3 regions of the Arthrobacter ginsengisoli genome follow, and region 1 is predicted to be linked to each of the others. Evidence: riboswitches for the same ligand, from Rfam matches in the RefSeq annotation. Region 1 holds a riboswitch; each other region holds the start of a gene.
What was found. A riboswitch is a leader RNA that binds a small molecule or an ion and turns the genes downstream of it on or off. The one in region 1 is predicted to bind thiamine pyrophosphate.
Positions count from the first base shown of each region.

Region 2: it holds a riboswitch for thiamine pyrophosphate, as region 1 does, so the genes downstream of both, thiC (phosphomethylpyrimidine synthase ThiC) here and J2X01_RS13955 (ECF transporter S component) in region 1, are expected to answer to the same signal.
Region 3: it holds a riboswitch for thiamine pyrophosphate, as region 1 does, so the genes downstream of both, J2X01_RS01905 (bifunctional hydroxymethylpyrimidine kinase/phosphomethylpyrimidine kinase) here and J2X01_RS13955 (ECF transporter S component) in region 1, are expected to answer to the same signal.

Region 1 is NZ_JAVDVQ010000011.1:125,703-130,286, reverse strand. Features, by position in the region: gene J2X01_RS13985 (Na+/H+ antiporter subunit D) at 1-168, shown strand, start outside; gene J2X01_RS13980 (Na+/H+ antiporter subunit E) at 165-710, shown strand; gene J2X01_RS13975 (MrpF/PhaF family protein) at 707-985, shown strand; gene mnhG (monovalent cation/H(+) antiporter subunit G) at 975-1,388, shown strand; gene J2X01_RS13965 (DUF4235 domain-containing protein) at 1,392-1,655, opposite strand; gene J2X01_RS13960 (heme-degrading domain-containing protein) at 1,716-2,264, opposite strand; TPP riboswitch at 2,445-2,588, shown strand; gene J2X01_RS13955 (ECF transporter S component) at 2,654-3,286, shown strand; gene J2X01_RS13950 (ABC transporter ATP-binding protein) at 3,286-4,584, shown strand, end outside.
Region 2 is NZ_JAVDVQ010000016.1:58,648-63,231, reverse strand. Features, by position in the region: gene J2X01_RS16245 (hypothetical protein) at 1-44, opposite strand, end outside; gene J2X01_RS16240 (VOC family protein) at 128-1,003, opposite strand; gene J2X01_RS16235 (amidohydrolase family protein) at 1,076-2,188, opposite strand; TPP riboswitch at 2,266-2,373, shown strand; gene thiC (phosphomethylpyrimidine synthase ThiC) at 2,369-4,189, shown strand; gene J2X01_RS16225 (alpha/beta fold hydrolase) at 4,186-4,584, opposite strand, start outside.
Region 3 is NZ_JAVDVQ010000001.1:407,062-411,645, forward strand. Features, by position in the region: gene rpmA (50S ribosomal protein L27) at 95-358, opposite strand; gene rplU (50S ribosomal protein L21) at 420-728, opposite strand; gene J2X01_RS01905 (bifunctional hydroxymethylpyrimidine kinase/phosphomethylpyrimidine kinase) at 1,082-2,689, opposite strand; TPP riboswitch at 2,681-2,778, opposite strand; gene J2X01_RS01910 (Rne/Rng family ribonuclease) at 2,883-4,584, opposite strand, start outside.

The DNA of each region.
Region 1 (4,584 bases):
TTCGCCGGGCCGCTGTTCAAGGTGGCGGACCAGTCCGCCGTCGAGATGCTGGACCGGACCTCGTACATCCGCGCGGTCCTCGGCGTGGAGGCGCCGGTTCCTGCGATCTCCCAGCCTGATCCGGACACCGGCGGCGTTCCGCCGGCCAGCGGGCAGGAGCGCAAATGAGCCGGAAACGGATCTCCCTGCGCCAGGAACTCCCGCTTCTGGTCTGGCTGGTGATGGTCTGGGGCGCGCTGTGGCAGAACTTCAGCCCGGGGAACCTGCTCTTCGGCGCGCTGATCGCCGTCGTGGTGGCCCGGCTGTTCTACCTGCCGCCGGTGGAGCTCGGCGGCCGCTTCAACGTCCTCCGGGCGCTCCTGTTCGCACTGTCCTTCCTGGCCAAGGTCGTGACCGCCAGCTTCCAGGTCCTGTTCCTGGCCCTCTCCAAAGGCCCCAGGGTGATCAGCGCCGTCGTCGCCGTCCCGCTGCGGAGCCACTCCGACCTGCTGGTGACGGCGACGGGGCATGTGACCGCGCTGATCCCGGGGTCGCTGGTGGTGGAAGTGGACCGTTCCACCTCCACCCTCTACATCCACGGCATCAATGTCCGCAACGCGGAAGATGCGGCTCAGCTGCGCAGCAACGTCCGCGCGACGGAGGCCGGGCTGATCCGGATCATGGGCACCAAGGCCGAACTGTCCGCTCTCAAGCAGGAGGTGGGGTCATGATGCAGCTTGTCCTGACCGTGACGACGGTTGTGCTGTCCCTGGCTGCCGGGGGAGCGATCATCCGGATCGCCCGGGGCCCGTCGCTGCTGGACCGGGTGCTTGCCGCGGACGTGCTGCTGGCGATCGTGGGAGCGGCACTGTGCATCGACATGGCCGTCAACCGGCACCTGAACAACCTCATGCTGCTGGTGGCGGTATCCCTGATCGGGTTCGTCGGCTCCGTCACGGTGGCCCGCTTCGTAGCCGACCGTCGGGAGAAACCGCGTGAATCCTGAGACATTTTCCGGTGATGCCGTGATCGACGCCGTCTCGGCGGTCTTTCTGGTCGTCGGCGCCCTGATGTCGCTCGCCGCGGCGGTGGGACTGCTCCGCTTTCCGGACCTGATGACCCGGATGCACGCAGCCACCAAGCCGCAAGTGCTAGGGCTGTTCCTGCTGCTCGTCGCGCTGGGCCTGCAGATGCGCACCTGGTGGGTCTGGCCGGTTCTGGTGCTGGCCTGGATCTTCCAGCTGCTCACCGTGCCCGTGTCGGCCCACATGGTGGGCCGGGCCGGGTACCGCACCAAGCACCTGCACCCGGAGCTGCTCAGCACGGACGAGCTGGAGGCCGTGGTGCAGCAGGCGGCGGGTACGCGCGGCTTCACCGACGACGACGACGGCGTCACCGACGGGCGGTGAACGCTAGACGATGTCCTGGGACTTGGCGTAACGCGTGATCGCGCGCTGGGTGCCGCGGTTGGCGAGGACCTGGATGATGGCATTGACGGAAGCCGAGATCAGCGCGAAGGTCAGGGCCGAGCGCAGCGTGGTGGGCACATCGTCGTCGTCGCCCTTGGGCGGCCTGGTGCCCGTGGATTTCTCCCAGACCGTGTCAACGACTTTGGTGCCGACATAGCCGGCGAGCAGGCTGACGCCGGTGCCGAGCAGTTTGATGAGAATGTTCATTCTTCGGACTCCTTGCGGGAGGAACAGGGCTGCCCCTAGCCTAGCGCCCGACAGGCTGGCCTAGCGTCCCGGCGTCCCGGGGCGGCCGAGGATTTCGGAGAGGGCTTCCACCACCAGCTCATGGTCGGCTTTTTGCGGCAACCCCGATACCGTGACGGTGGCTACCATGCCGGTCCCGCGCACGTAGATGGGGAAGGCGCCGCCGTGGGCGGCAAACTCTGTCTGGTCGAACCAGGCGTTGTCCTCGATCCGCCCGCCGGCAGCCCGGGCACGAAGGCCCACCAGTAGCGACGGGACTTCGTAGCGCACGGCCGTGCGCTGTTTGGCCCTGATCCAGCGTTCGTTGTCCGGGGTGGCGCCCGCCAGCGCCGCGTGGAAGAGCACCTGCTCACCTTTGGTGATGTCGATGGCAATCGGGTGGGAGCGCTGCCTGCCGAGTTCGACCAGGCGGAGGCCGAGGTCCAGGGCGTCGTCCTTGCTGAAAGACGGGAACTGCAGCTCGTCGATTTCAGCCAGGATGCGGCCGATGAGCGCCGCCAGGGATCCGTGCGGCTGCTCGTCGGCGGAGTCCGGGTCGTAGCCGGGGGAAGGCGCTGCTGAATCGGTCAAGGTTTTCGGCTTCCGTTAGTCGGCCGCCGGGAGGCGGCGTCCGGTGTTCCCATTGCCTAGCCGACTCTACCAAGCAGTGCGTTCTCCGGTCACCGGCTCCGCAGCCCGCGGATTGTGACGGCTGCCCCGGAAATCACGGCCTGACAGGTGTAAACTGGGCCACGCCCATAAGGGCGATATTAAATACGACAGGGGAGCGCCGCCGTCGGGCATCACCGGAGGAATCCGGGGAAACCGCAGGTGGGCGCTGAGAGTGCGGACAGCCGCAGACCCTCGAACCTGATCCGGTTAGTACCGGCGCAAGGGAGTCGAGTTCTCAGAGGGCCCGGAGTGGCGGCGGAAGCCGCGGACCCGGGGCACTCTCCCCTCCTGTTCCTCAGGAGGACGACATGACTGATACATCTGCACGGCAGACGCTCACCGGACGCAGCTACAACTGGCGTGTGGTGGACATAGTGGTGGCCGCGTTGATCGCGGTGGCCGGTGGCGTGATCTTCTGGGCCTGGTCCCAGGGCGCCAACCTCATTTCCGCCCCGGTCAACGCGTTCTATCCGCCGTTGACCGGGCTCTATGCCGGCGGCTGGATGATTCCGGCGGTGCTGGGCATGCTCATCATCCGCAAGCCGGGCGCCGCGCTGTTCTGCGAAACCGTGGCAGCTACCGGTGAGCTGATCATGGGCTCGCAGTACGGCACCACGGTGCTCATTTCCGGCGTTCTGCAGGGCCTTGGCGCCGAACTGGTCTTCGCCGCGTTCATGTACAAGAAGTTCAACCTGCCTGTATCGCTGCTGGCCGGGGCTGGTGCAGGACTGTTCTGCGGGCTGAATGATTCGTTCCTGCCGTGGGGCTGGAACATCGCGTACGCCGGCGGCGACAAGTTGGCGTACATCATCTTCACCGCCATCTCGGGCGCCGTGATCGCCGGCGGACTGTCCTGGCTCGCCACCCGGGGCCTGGCCAGGACCGGGGTGCTGAGTTCCTTCGCCTCCCGCAAGGCGGCCACGGAGCCCGTTTTCTCCTGATGCCCGCCGACCACGGAGTGCGCCCAGCCACGGTCACCGCGCGGGGCTGGGGCTGGCGGCACGCCGGCAGGCCCAGGCCCGCCGTCAGCGGCTTGGACCTGGACATCCGGCCCGGGGAGCGGGTCCTGCTGCTGGGCCCCTCCGGCGCCGGTAAGTCCACGCTGCTTCATGCCCTCGCCGGGGTGCTCGGCGACAGCTCCGCCGGGGCCGCTGGCAGTGCACCGGCGGACGCCGAGGACGCGGACGAGACGGGCAGCCTGCTGATCGACGGCGCCCCGCCCCGGGCCCAGCGCGGCCGGGCCGGACTGATGCAGCAGGACCCGGAGACCCAGGTGGTGCTCTCGCGCCTGGGCGACGACGTCGCCTTCGGCGCCGAAAACCTGACCGTGCCCCCGGCTGACATCTGGATGCGGGTGGCCGAAGCGCTGGAGGACGTCGGGCTGGGCAGGCTGCCGCTGGACCACCCGACGTCGTCGCTCTCCGGGGGCCAAAAGCAGCGGCTGGCGCTCGCCGGCATCCTGGCGATGCGCCCGGGGTTGATCCTGCTCGACGAACCCACCGCCAACCTGGACCCGGCCGGTGTCCTGGAAGTCCGCGACGCGGTCGGCCGCTGCCTGGCCAAGACCGGGGCCACCCTGGTGGTGGTGGAGCACAGGGTCTCCATCTGGAAGGACCTCGTGGACCGGATTGTGGTGCTGCAGCCCGGATCGGCCACGCACTCGGCCGTGCTGATCGATGGGCCGCCGGACCGGGTTTTGGCTCAGGCACGGGACATGCTCACCGCGGCCGGGGTCTGGGTTCCCGGGTACGTGCCGCAGACCCGGCCCCGGGGCACCCGGACCGGCACCCCGGCCGCCGGCCCCGGCGGTGCCGCATCTGCGGGGCAGCTGCTCTTGGCGGCTGAGGACCTGGCCGTGTCACGCGAACGGCCGCGGCGGGCGGGACTCCGCGGAGGTTTCCGCCCGGTCCCGCCGGAGCCCGTGCAGTCCGCCATCACCGCCCAGGTCCGCGCCGGGGAGGCGCTGACCATCACGGGCCCCAACGGCTCGGGGAAGTCCACTTTCGCGCTGACCCTCGCCGGCCTGCTCGCACCGGTATCCGGCCGGGTTTCCGCCACCCTGGACCTCAGCGCCGGCGCCGGAATCGATCCCTACAAGTGGAAGGCGCAACAGCTGATCGCCAGGATCGGGACCGTCTTCCAGGAACCCGAGCACCAGTTCGTCACCGGCCGGGTGCTCGACGAACTGATGTTCGGGCCCCGGCACCTGGGCCGCGGCGGGGACCGCGTGGACGAACTG
Region 2 (4,584 bases), on a different contig from region 1:
AGGGCTTCATCGTGGGTGGAAACAAAGACTTCGGTGAATCCCATGGAGCTCATCCTTAGATGTCTGGCGGCGCTGGGCCGCTGATTTCGGCGTCGCCCCAGCCTAACCGGTCCAGCCCGGCGGACTCTCAGCGGACGGCGACACGGATCCGGTTGCGCCACGGATCCTCGAAGCGCAGTTCGGCTCCGGTGTGGTGGGACTGCACACCGGCAATCTTGAGGCGGTCGGCGAGGGCCCCGACGTCGTCACCGGAGGGTACCTCGATCAGCACCTCGCCCAGCCCCAGGGTGTCGCGGCGGGGACCGGCGCCACGGCTGTTCCAGACGTTCATGGCCATGTGGTGGTGGTAGCCGCCGGCCGAGACGAACAGGGCCTGTCCGTGCCAGCCCGCCGTCCTTTCGAACCCGAGGGTTCCGACGTAGAAGTCCTGGGCGGACTGGACGTCGCCGACCTGCAGGTGGACGTGGCCGATGCCGGCCTCCGCCTGGTGCTGCCCGCGCACGGATTCCTCGGTCAGGAACTGCTCGAGGTAGCGCTGCGGCGGCAGGGCCAGGCTGTCCATCACCACGTTCTTGCCGTCCCAGGACCAGGCATCGCGGGGACGGTCCCAGTAGAGCTCGATCCCGTTGCCCTCCGGATCGGTGAAGTAGAAGGCTTCGCTGACGAGGTGGTCGGCGCTGCCGCTGAAGGACTGCGGCTCATACTGCGCCGCGCTGGCGACGGTGGCGGCAAGGGAGGTCTGGTCGTCGAACAGCAGGGCCGTGTGGAAGAGGCCGGCCTCACCGCGGGAGGGGACGCTCAGGCCGGGCGCCGGTGCCAGATGGACCAGGGGCTTCTGCTTGCGGCCCAGGTAGAGTCCGCCGTCCTGCTCGGTCACAATATCGAGGCCGAGGGCGCGCTGGTAATAGTCCGTCATGATCTTCATGTCGCCGACCTTGAGCATCACGGTGCCCATGGTGAGTTCGGCGGGAAGAAGATCCTGGGTGCTGTTTCCTGCAGTCATGTGATCGCTCCGGTACTAAGGTCGGCCACCGCCCGTCGATGACCTTTATGTATCTCTAAATTACTTGAAGCTTCAATTTATTCCTAACCGGGTCGGATCGTCCCGGCGGACCAGTTCTCCGCGCAACACGATGTGCCGGAGGTCCCGCAGGGTGGCCAGATTGCTGCGCGGGTCTTCGGCGCAGACCAGGACGTCCGCGCTGGCACCTTCCGTTATGCCGTCCGCCCCGAGCCAGGCGCGGGCGGCCCAGGTGCCGGCGTCGAGGGCGGACGTGGCCGGGAGCCCGGCGGCGTGCAGCGACTGGAGCTCGTCGACGATGCGTCCGTGCCTGATGACGCTGCCGGCGTCCGTTCCGGCGTAGATGGTGACGCCGGCGTCGAAGGCTGCCAGGACGCGTTCCGCCCGGCGCTCCCAGAGTGAGCGCATATGCGACGCGTACCTGGGGAACTTCGCCTCCGCCTGCGCGGCGATGGCGGGGAAGGTGGCGATGTTGATGAGCGTAGGCACAATCGGCACACCCTGCTCGACGAAACGCTCCAGATGCCGCGGGAGCAGGCCGGTTGCGTGCTCGATGCAGTCGATGCCGGCATCGAGCATGTCGTCCAGCGTGTCTTCGGCGAAGCAGTGGGCCGTGACCCGGGCGCCTTCGTCGTGGGCGGCCTGGACAGCGTCTTTGAGCGTGCCGGCCGGGAAGCTGGCGGCGAGGTCGCCGGCGTCACGGTCGATCCAGTCCCCCACAAGTTTGACCCAGCCGTCGCCGGCCCGTGCCTGCTTACGCACGGCCTCCACCAGGTTCCCGGGCTCCACCTCGACGGCGAAGCCCCGGAGGTACCGCCGGGTCCTGGCGATATGCCGGCCTGAGCGGATGATGCGCGGCAGGTCCGCCCGTTGCCGGATCCAGCGGGTGTCGTGCACGGCGCCGGCGTCCCGGACCAGGAGGGTTCCGGCGTCGCGGTCGGTCAGGGCCTGTTCTTCCGCCAGCTGCTCGGTGACGTCACCTCCGGGGCCGAGCCCGATATGGCAGTGCGCGTCGACCAGCCCGGGGATGACCCACCCGGCCAGGACGAGGTCCGGCGCGGCGGCCGGACGGTCGAAGGTCAGCAGTCCGTCCACGGACCAGAGCCCGCGGCGTTCCTGGTCGGGTCCGGTGAGAATGGGGCCACTGAACTCGAAGATGCCGGTCATGGCTTACAGCCTAAACCGCGGCCGGACCGGGCGCCGTCACACACCGCGGCCCTCCGGACGGCGTGTGGTAGCTTCGTCTACGACCACACGGGTGCCCCTGCAGGGGCTGAGATCGGGCTATGGCAGCCTGCGACCGTTGAACCTGTCCGGGTAATGCCGGCGAAGGAAGTGAGTATTTTCGTGAATACGCAACTAACACAGCACAGCCCTGTCCAAAATGAGTCAGTCCACAACGAGTCTGCAGCCACCACGCAGTCGCTGAAGTCCCATTCGCTGGCCTTCACCACGGACCCGGACCATGGCATCCGCGTCCCGGTGACCGAGATTGCCCTGGAACCCTCACCGGGCGGCGTTGGGAACCCACCCTTCCGGGTCTACCGCACGGCCGGCCCGGGCAGCGATCCGGTCCGCGGGCTGGATCCGTACCGGGCGCCCTGGATTGAGGCCAGGGCGGACACCGAAACCTACGCCGGCCGGGAACGGGAGCTGCTCGATGACGGCAGGTCGGCGGTGCGCCGGGGCGCGGCGTCGGCCGAGTGGAGGGGCGACCGGCCGGTGCCGCGCCGCGCGGTCGACGGCCGGACGGTCACGCAGATGCGCTACGCACGGGACGGGGTCATCACCCGGGAGATGCGGTTCGTGGCGCTGCGCGAGAACTGCGACGTCGAACTGGTCCGCTCCGAAGTGGCCGCGGGCCGCGCCATCATCCCCAGCAACGTCAACCACCCCGAATCCGAGCCGATGATCATCGGCAAGGCGTTCCTGGTAAAGATCAACGCCAACATCGGCAACTCGGCCGTGACCAGTTCCATCGCGGAGGAGGTCGACAAGCTCCAGTGGGCCACCCAATGGGGTGCGGACACGGTGATGGACCTCTCCACCGGGGACGACATCCACACCACTCGCGAATGGATCATCCGCAACTCCCCGGTCCCCATCGGCACGGTCCCGATCTACCAGGCGCTGGAGAAGGTCAACGGCGAGGCCAACGCCCTCACCTGGGAAGTCTTCCGGGACACGGTGATTGAGCAGTGCGAGCAGGGCGTGGACTACATGACCATCCACGCCGGGGTGCTGTTGCGCTATGTGCCGCTGACGGTCGACCGGGTCACGGGCATCGTGTCCCGCGGCGGGGCGATCATGGCCGGCTGGTGCCTGGCCCACCACCAGGAGAACTTCCTCTACACCCACTTCGACGAGCTCTGCGAAATCTTCGCCCGCTACGACGTCGCGTTCTCGCTCGGTGACGGCCTGCGGCCCGGTGCCACCGCAGACGCCAACGACGCGGCGCAGTTCGCCGAACTGGACACCCTGGCCGAGCTGACACAGCGGGCCTGGGGGTTCGATGTCCAGGTCATGGTGGAGGGTCCGGGCCATGTGCCGTTCCACCTCGTCCGGGAAAACGTGGAACGCCAGCAGGAACTCTGCAAAGGCGCCCCGTTCTACACGCTGGGGCCGCTGGTGACCGATATTGCCCCGGGCTATGACCACATCACCTCCGCAATCGGCGCCACCGAGATCGCCCGCTACGGCACCGCCATGCTTTGCTACGTGACGCCCAAGGAACACCTTGGGCTGCCCAACAAGGACGATGTGAAGACCGGCGTCATCACCTACAAGATCGCCGCCCACGCCGCCGATCTGGCCAAGGGCCACCCCGGCGCGCATGAACGCGACGATGCGCTGTCCAAGGCACGATTTGAGTTCCGCTGGCGGGACCAGTTCGGGCTGTCCCTGGACCCGGTGACGGCGGAAGCCTTCCACGATGAGACGCTTCCCGCGGAGCCGGCCAAGACCGCCCACTTCTGCTCGATGTGCGGGCCCAAGTTCTGCTCCATGCGGATCAGCCAGGACATCCGGGACGAATACGGGTCCGCGGACCCGGAGTCCGCGCTGGCCGCGCGTGCGGCGGGGATGCGGGCCAAGAGCACCGAGTTCCTGGCCTCGGGCGGCAAGGTCTACCTGCCGGACCCTGCCGCGGCGGGACCCGCAGGCAGCTAGGAGGCCTGGGCGTGCTGCTGCCGGCCGACGTCGGCGATGAACCCCCGGATGAGCCGGTTGCCCTCCGCTGAATCGTGGGGCCGGTGCCCGCCCGGCGCGATGCGGTGCAGGGCTCCGGTCTCGCGCAGGTAGCCCGCGATTTCTTCGTAGAGCGGCTCCCAGCCGCCGGTCAGGACCAGCGTGGGGACGCCCGGGACGATCTGCAGCGGGGCATCCCAGGCCGGAGCCTGCAGGCGCAGGCGGCGCGCCTCCCGCTGGTCCTCCGGGCCGGGAGCACCAAGCGCCGCCTGGGCCGGGGTGTGGGCAGCGAAGACCCGGCGGACGAATTCGCGGTGGAAATCCTCATCGCTCAGCTGTTGACGGACGTCGAAGAGCGGCTGCATCAGGGCGCGGTG
Region 3 (4,584 bases), on a different contig from region 1:
CCGGGCGTGCAAAGACGCCCAAGATGATTGTAATGCGGTTAAAACACCGGTGGAGCGGACCTAATGGCCCGCCCCACCGATTTAAGACTTGGTGTTACTCTGCAGCTGCAGCAGCCACGATGTTCACGACGCGACGACCGCGGCGGGTGCCGAACTCGACAGCGCCGGGGGTCAGGGCGAACAGGGTGTCGTCGCCGCCGCGGCCAACGCCGGCGCCCGGGTGGAAGTGGGTGCCACGCTGGCGGACGATGATCTCGCCTGCGGAAACTACCTGGCCGCCGAAGCGCTTGACGCCGAGGTACTGGGCGTTCGAGTCACGACCGTTGCGAGTGGAACTCGCGCCTTTTTTATGTGCCATTTGGAAATGCCTGCCTTAAAATTCTGGGGAATCTGCTGAAAACCTGAACAGTAACGAGTAGTTACTTGATACCGGTGATCTTGACCTTGGTCAATTCCTGACGGTGACCCTGGCGCTTCTTGTAGCCGGTCTTGTTCTTGAACTTCTGGATGACGATCTTGGGACCGCGAAGGTCCTCAAGGATCTCAGCCGTAACCTTTACCTTGGCCAGGTCCGAAGCTGCAGACGTGACCTTGTCACCATCCACCAGGAGCAGTGCGGGCAACTCAAAGGTGCTGCCGGCTCCACCGGGGACGCGGTTCAGGGTAACGAAGTCTCCAACGGAAACCTTCTCTTGGCGGCCGCCTGCGCGGACAATCGCGTACACCACTGGGGAACTCACTTCTCTCGACGTTTATTACTAGATTTGCGTGCGGAACCTGGGTCCAAAGTTTCTGGTCCGGCTCACGCTGTGCCTCTACGCCGGTGGATTCCCCGGGGGAACCCATGAGCTATCCCGTGGACAATCGCACTCGAAATCAAGTGGAGCGTCCTCAAGGTCATAACCCAAGTGTTGGCGTAAGCACCGAAGATCTAGACTACGCTAATTTTGCCTTCGGCCGCAAATGAGGCTGGTTCCGACGTGAAGAACGTGGTAGTCACAACTCTGTATGGACAGAGCCCGCTGTAACGACTTCCGGAACCGTGCCCACCTATCGTACAGGCTCCCCCCGGCTCCCGCGGTCAGGCGTGCAGCCGCGGCGCGTCGAAGAATTCGACCTCGTAGCGGGCGGACTGCCGGAAGGCCAGCGTCATGGCGTCCCGTTCGCCCGCCGACGCCGCCCGCGCCGCAGCGTCGGTATAGGCGACGGCCTGCCGGGTGGCGGCGGCGAATTCCGCATCCGCGTAGGTGCGCAGCCACACCGCATAAGGGTGCGCGTCCGGGGCGCCGGCGGCGAGGAACTGCCCGTGCAGGGTCTCCCCCACCTCGGCATAGAGCCAGAAGCACGGCAGCACAGCGGCCACGAGCACCCCGTAGCTGCCGGAGACCGAGGCGGCAAGCAGATGGTCCACGTAGGACTTGGTGACCGGCCCCAGCGTTCCGTCGGCCGTCCGGGTGCTCAGCCAGGTCCGGTGCAGCTCCGACTCGACTTCGAGGCAGTTCTGGGCGGACCGGGCCCAGAAGAGCTGCTCGGCCTCCGTGGGCGCGATGGCGGCGGCGCGGGCCAGGACCCGGGAATAGCCGTTTAAGTACATCGCGTCCTGGGCGAGGTAGTAGGCGAACTCCTTCTCCGGCAGCGACCCGTCCGCCAGGGCCTTGATGAAGTCCAGGCCGTGGATCGCTTCGAGGTCGGCGGTTGCCGCGTCCCGGAGCGCGGCGGCGAAGGCGCCCTCGGCGGGGACGCGGCTGGTTTGGCCATGCTCCTGGGTGTGCTGCTGGACGTGGTGGAAATGATGGACCGGGCCGTTGCCGGTGCCGACGTCGAGCCGGTCCGAGGCGCGGAGGGCCTCCCGCAGCCAGGGTTTGACCTCGCGCAGCGCAGCCTCCCAGTCCCCGGCTCCGGTTTGTCCCATGAGTCTGGCCTGCACCGTGGCGATCGCCGAGGACAGCGAACAGCCGGTGCCGTGGCTGTTGCGGGTGGGCACCCGCTCCCCCGGCACCACCACGAGGTCCTGGGCCAGGAGCCCGACGGTGTTGACCAGCGCATCCGGGCAGCCGCCGTCATTGCTGCGGTCACCGGGGTTTCCGGTGCCGCTGCCGCCGTCGAGGTGGCCGCCCTTTACCAGGACCGTGGTGCCGGTGAGGGCGGCGAGCCGCTTGCCCTGTTCCAGCGCCCCGGCCCAGTTTCCGGCGACGGGCTCGTTGAGCAGGATCGCGAGCTCGGCGAGGTTGGGTGTGATCAGGTCCGCGAACGGCAACAGCGTGTGCAGTGCATCGGCTGCGGCCTCCCGCAGCAGCCGGTCGCCGCTCGTGGACACCATCACGGGATCCAGGACCACGACGCCGGGCCGGGCCTTTTCGAGCCAGCCGCGGACGGCGTCAATCACTGAGGCCTCCCCCAGCATCCCGATCTTGACGGCGTCGATGCTGATGTCCTGGCTGAGGGCGTCGAGCTGGGCGGTCAGGAAGGACGCCGGCGGGACGTGCACGGCACTGACGCCGCGGGTGTTCTGGGCGGTCAGGGCGGTGATGGCCGCCATGCCGTAGCCGCCGTGCGCGGCAATGCTCTTGAGGTCGGCCTGGATGCCTGCGCCGCCGGAGGGATCGGAGCCGGCAATCGCCAGCACCCTGGGGATCCGGGAGGCGGAAGCGGCAGGGACAGGCGGAAGAAACGATGAGGCGATGGTCATGGGAGACATCCCTTCGCCGGTGCTAACCGGACAGGTTCAACGGGTCTGGATCTCAGCCGGCCCGATGCGCGGCACCCCGTGTCAGGTAACAGCCTAGCCCGATCCCTTAACGCAACCGCGGGCACGGCCCGAAACTGCCCGTATTGCTACGCAGTCCGGACCGCACCCGCGGCCTGGTTGAACTGTTCCCGCGTTAGAGCTCCGAGGCCGGAACGCCGACGCCGAGGATGATCGGCTCGCTCGCGGCAGGCTTGGCGGCCGGCTGTGCCGCCGGGACCTTGGCCTCGTGCACTGACACGGGCGCGGCGTGCGGGGTTTCCCGCCGCTGTTCCACCGAGGTCTCGTTGGCTGCACCCTGGGCGCGGCTGGCACTCCGGTTGCGGCGGCCGCGGCGGGCACGCGAGGTGCCAGCCTCGGTGTCCGCCTCGGTCTGGGAACCCGGCGCCTGGACGCGTCCCGGGCCGGTTCCGCCGGTGCGCGCCGGAGCGACCGCCGCCGTCCGGGCGGCCGGGGCGGCGGCCGCCGTTGCCGCCGGTTCCTGGGCTGCTGCCGGGGCTGCGGGTTCCGGGGCGGCCTCGGCTTCACCCAGGTGGGCGAACGCCTCGGTCAGCAGGTCCAGGGTGAGCGCGGGTGTGCTCGCCTGGTCGGGGTGCTCGACGAACGGCAGGGCGACCTGCTCGCCGCCGAACGTCAGCACGGCGGCGGGGCGTCCGGCTGCTTCCTCCGTTGCGGCCAGCTCGACGGCTGCCTCGACAGCGGCATGGCGGGTCGCGGCGTCGGCAGCGGTGGCTGCCTCGCCGTCGTGCAGGTGCGCGGCGTGCGCCGCTGCGGCGATATTCGCCAGCGCGGCGCGGGTTGCCTCGGCCTTGGCGTGGCGCTCGGCCTCGGTGGGCTCGGGGTGGACTGCCGCCGGGACGGACTGCTCCTCCGCACCCTGGCCGCCCCGGCCGCGGCGGCGGCTCTTGCGTTCGACCCGGGCGGCGGGCTGGTGCTCGGTCCGCGGGATGTGGTGCTCGGCGGCCACCACGTTGGCGCGGCGGTGCTCCACCGGCTCGTCGTGGGTGACGATGCCGCGGCCGGCGCAGGTTTCGCACTGTTCGCCGAAGACTTCCAGCAGCCCGGTGCCCATCCGCTTGCGCGTCATCTGCACGAGGCCCAGCGACGTCACTTCCGCAACCTGGTGCTTGGTCCGGTCCCGGCCCAGGCACTCGACCATGCGGCGCAGCACAAGGTCGCGGTTGGATTCGAGCACCATGTCGATGAAGTCGATGACGATGATGCCGCCGATGTCGCGGAGCCGGAGCTGCCGGACGACCTCCTCGGCGGCTTCGAGGTTGTTCTTGGTGACGGTTTCCTCAAGGTTTCCGCCGCTGCCGGTGAACTTGCCGGTGTTGACGTCCACCACGGTCATGGCTTCGGTACGGTCGATCACGAGGGAGCCGCCGGAGGGCAGGAAGACCTTCCGGTCCAGGGCCTTGTGGATCTGCTCGTCGATGCGCCAGGCCGCGAAAATGTCCGTGTCCTTGGTCCACTTCTCCAGCCGGCCCACGAGGTCGGGCGCCACGTAGGTGACGTAGGCCTCGATCGTGTCCCAGGCTTCCTCGCCGGAGACAATCAGCTTGGAGAAGTCCTCGTTGAAGACGTCACGGACCACCTTGATGGTCAGATCGGGTTCGCCGTAGAGCAGCTCGGGGGCGAGGATCTTGGTGGAGGTCGACTGGCCCTCGATGCCTTCCCACTGGGCGCGGAGGCGGTTGATGTCGTGCGTGAGCTCTTCCTCGGAGGCGCCCTCGGCCGCGGTGCGGACAATGACGCCGGCGTTTTCCGGCAGCCGGTCCTTGAGGATCCGCTTGAGGCGGTTGCGTTCGACGTCGGGCAGCTTGCGGGAGATGCCG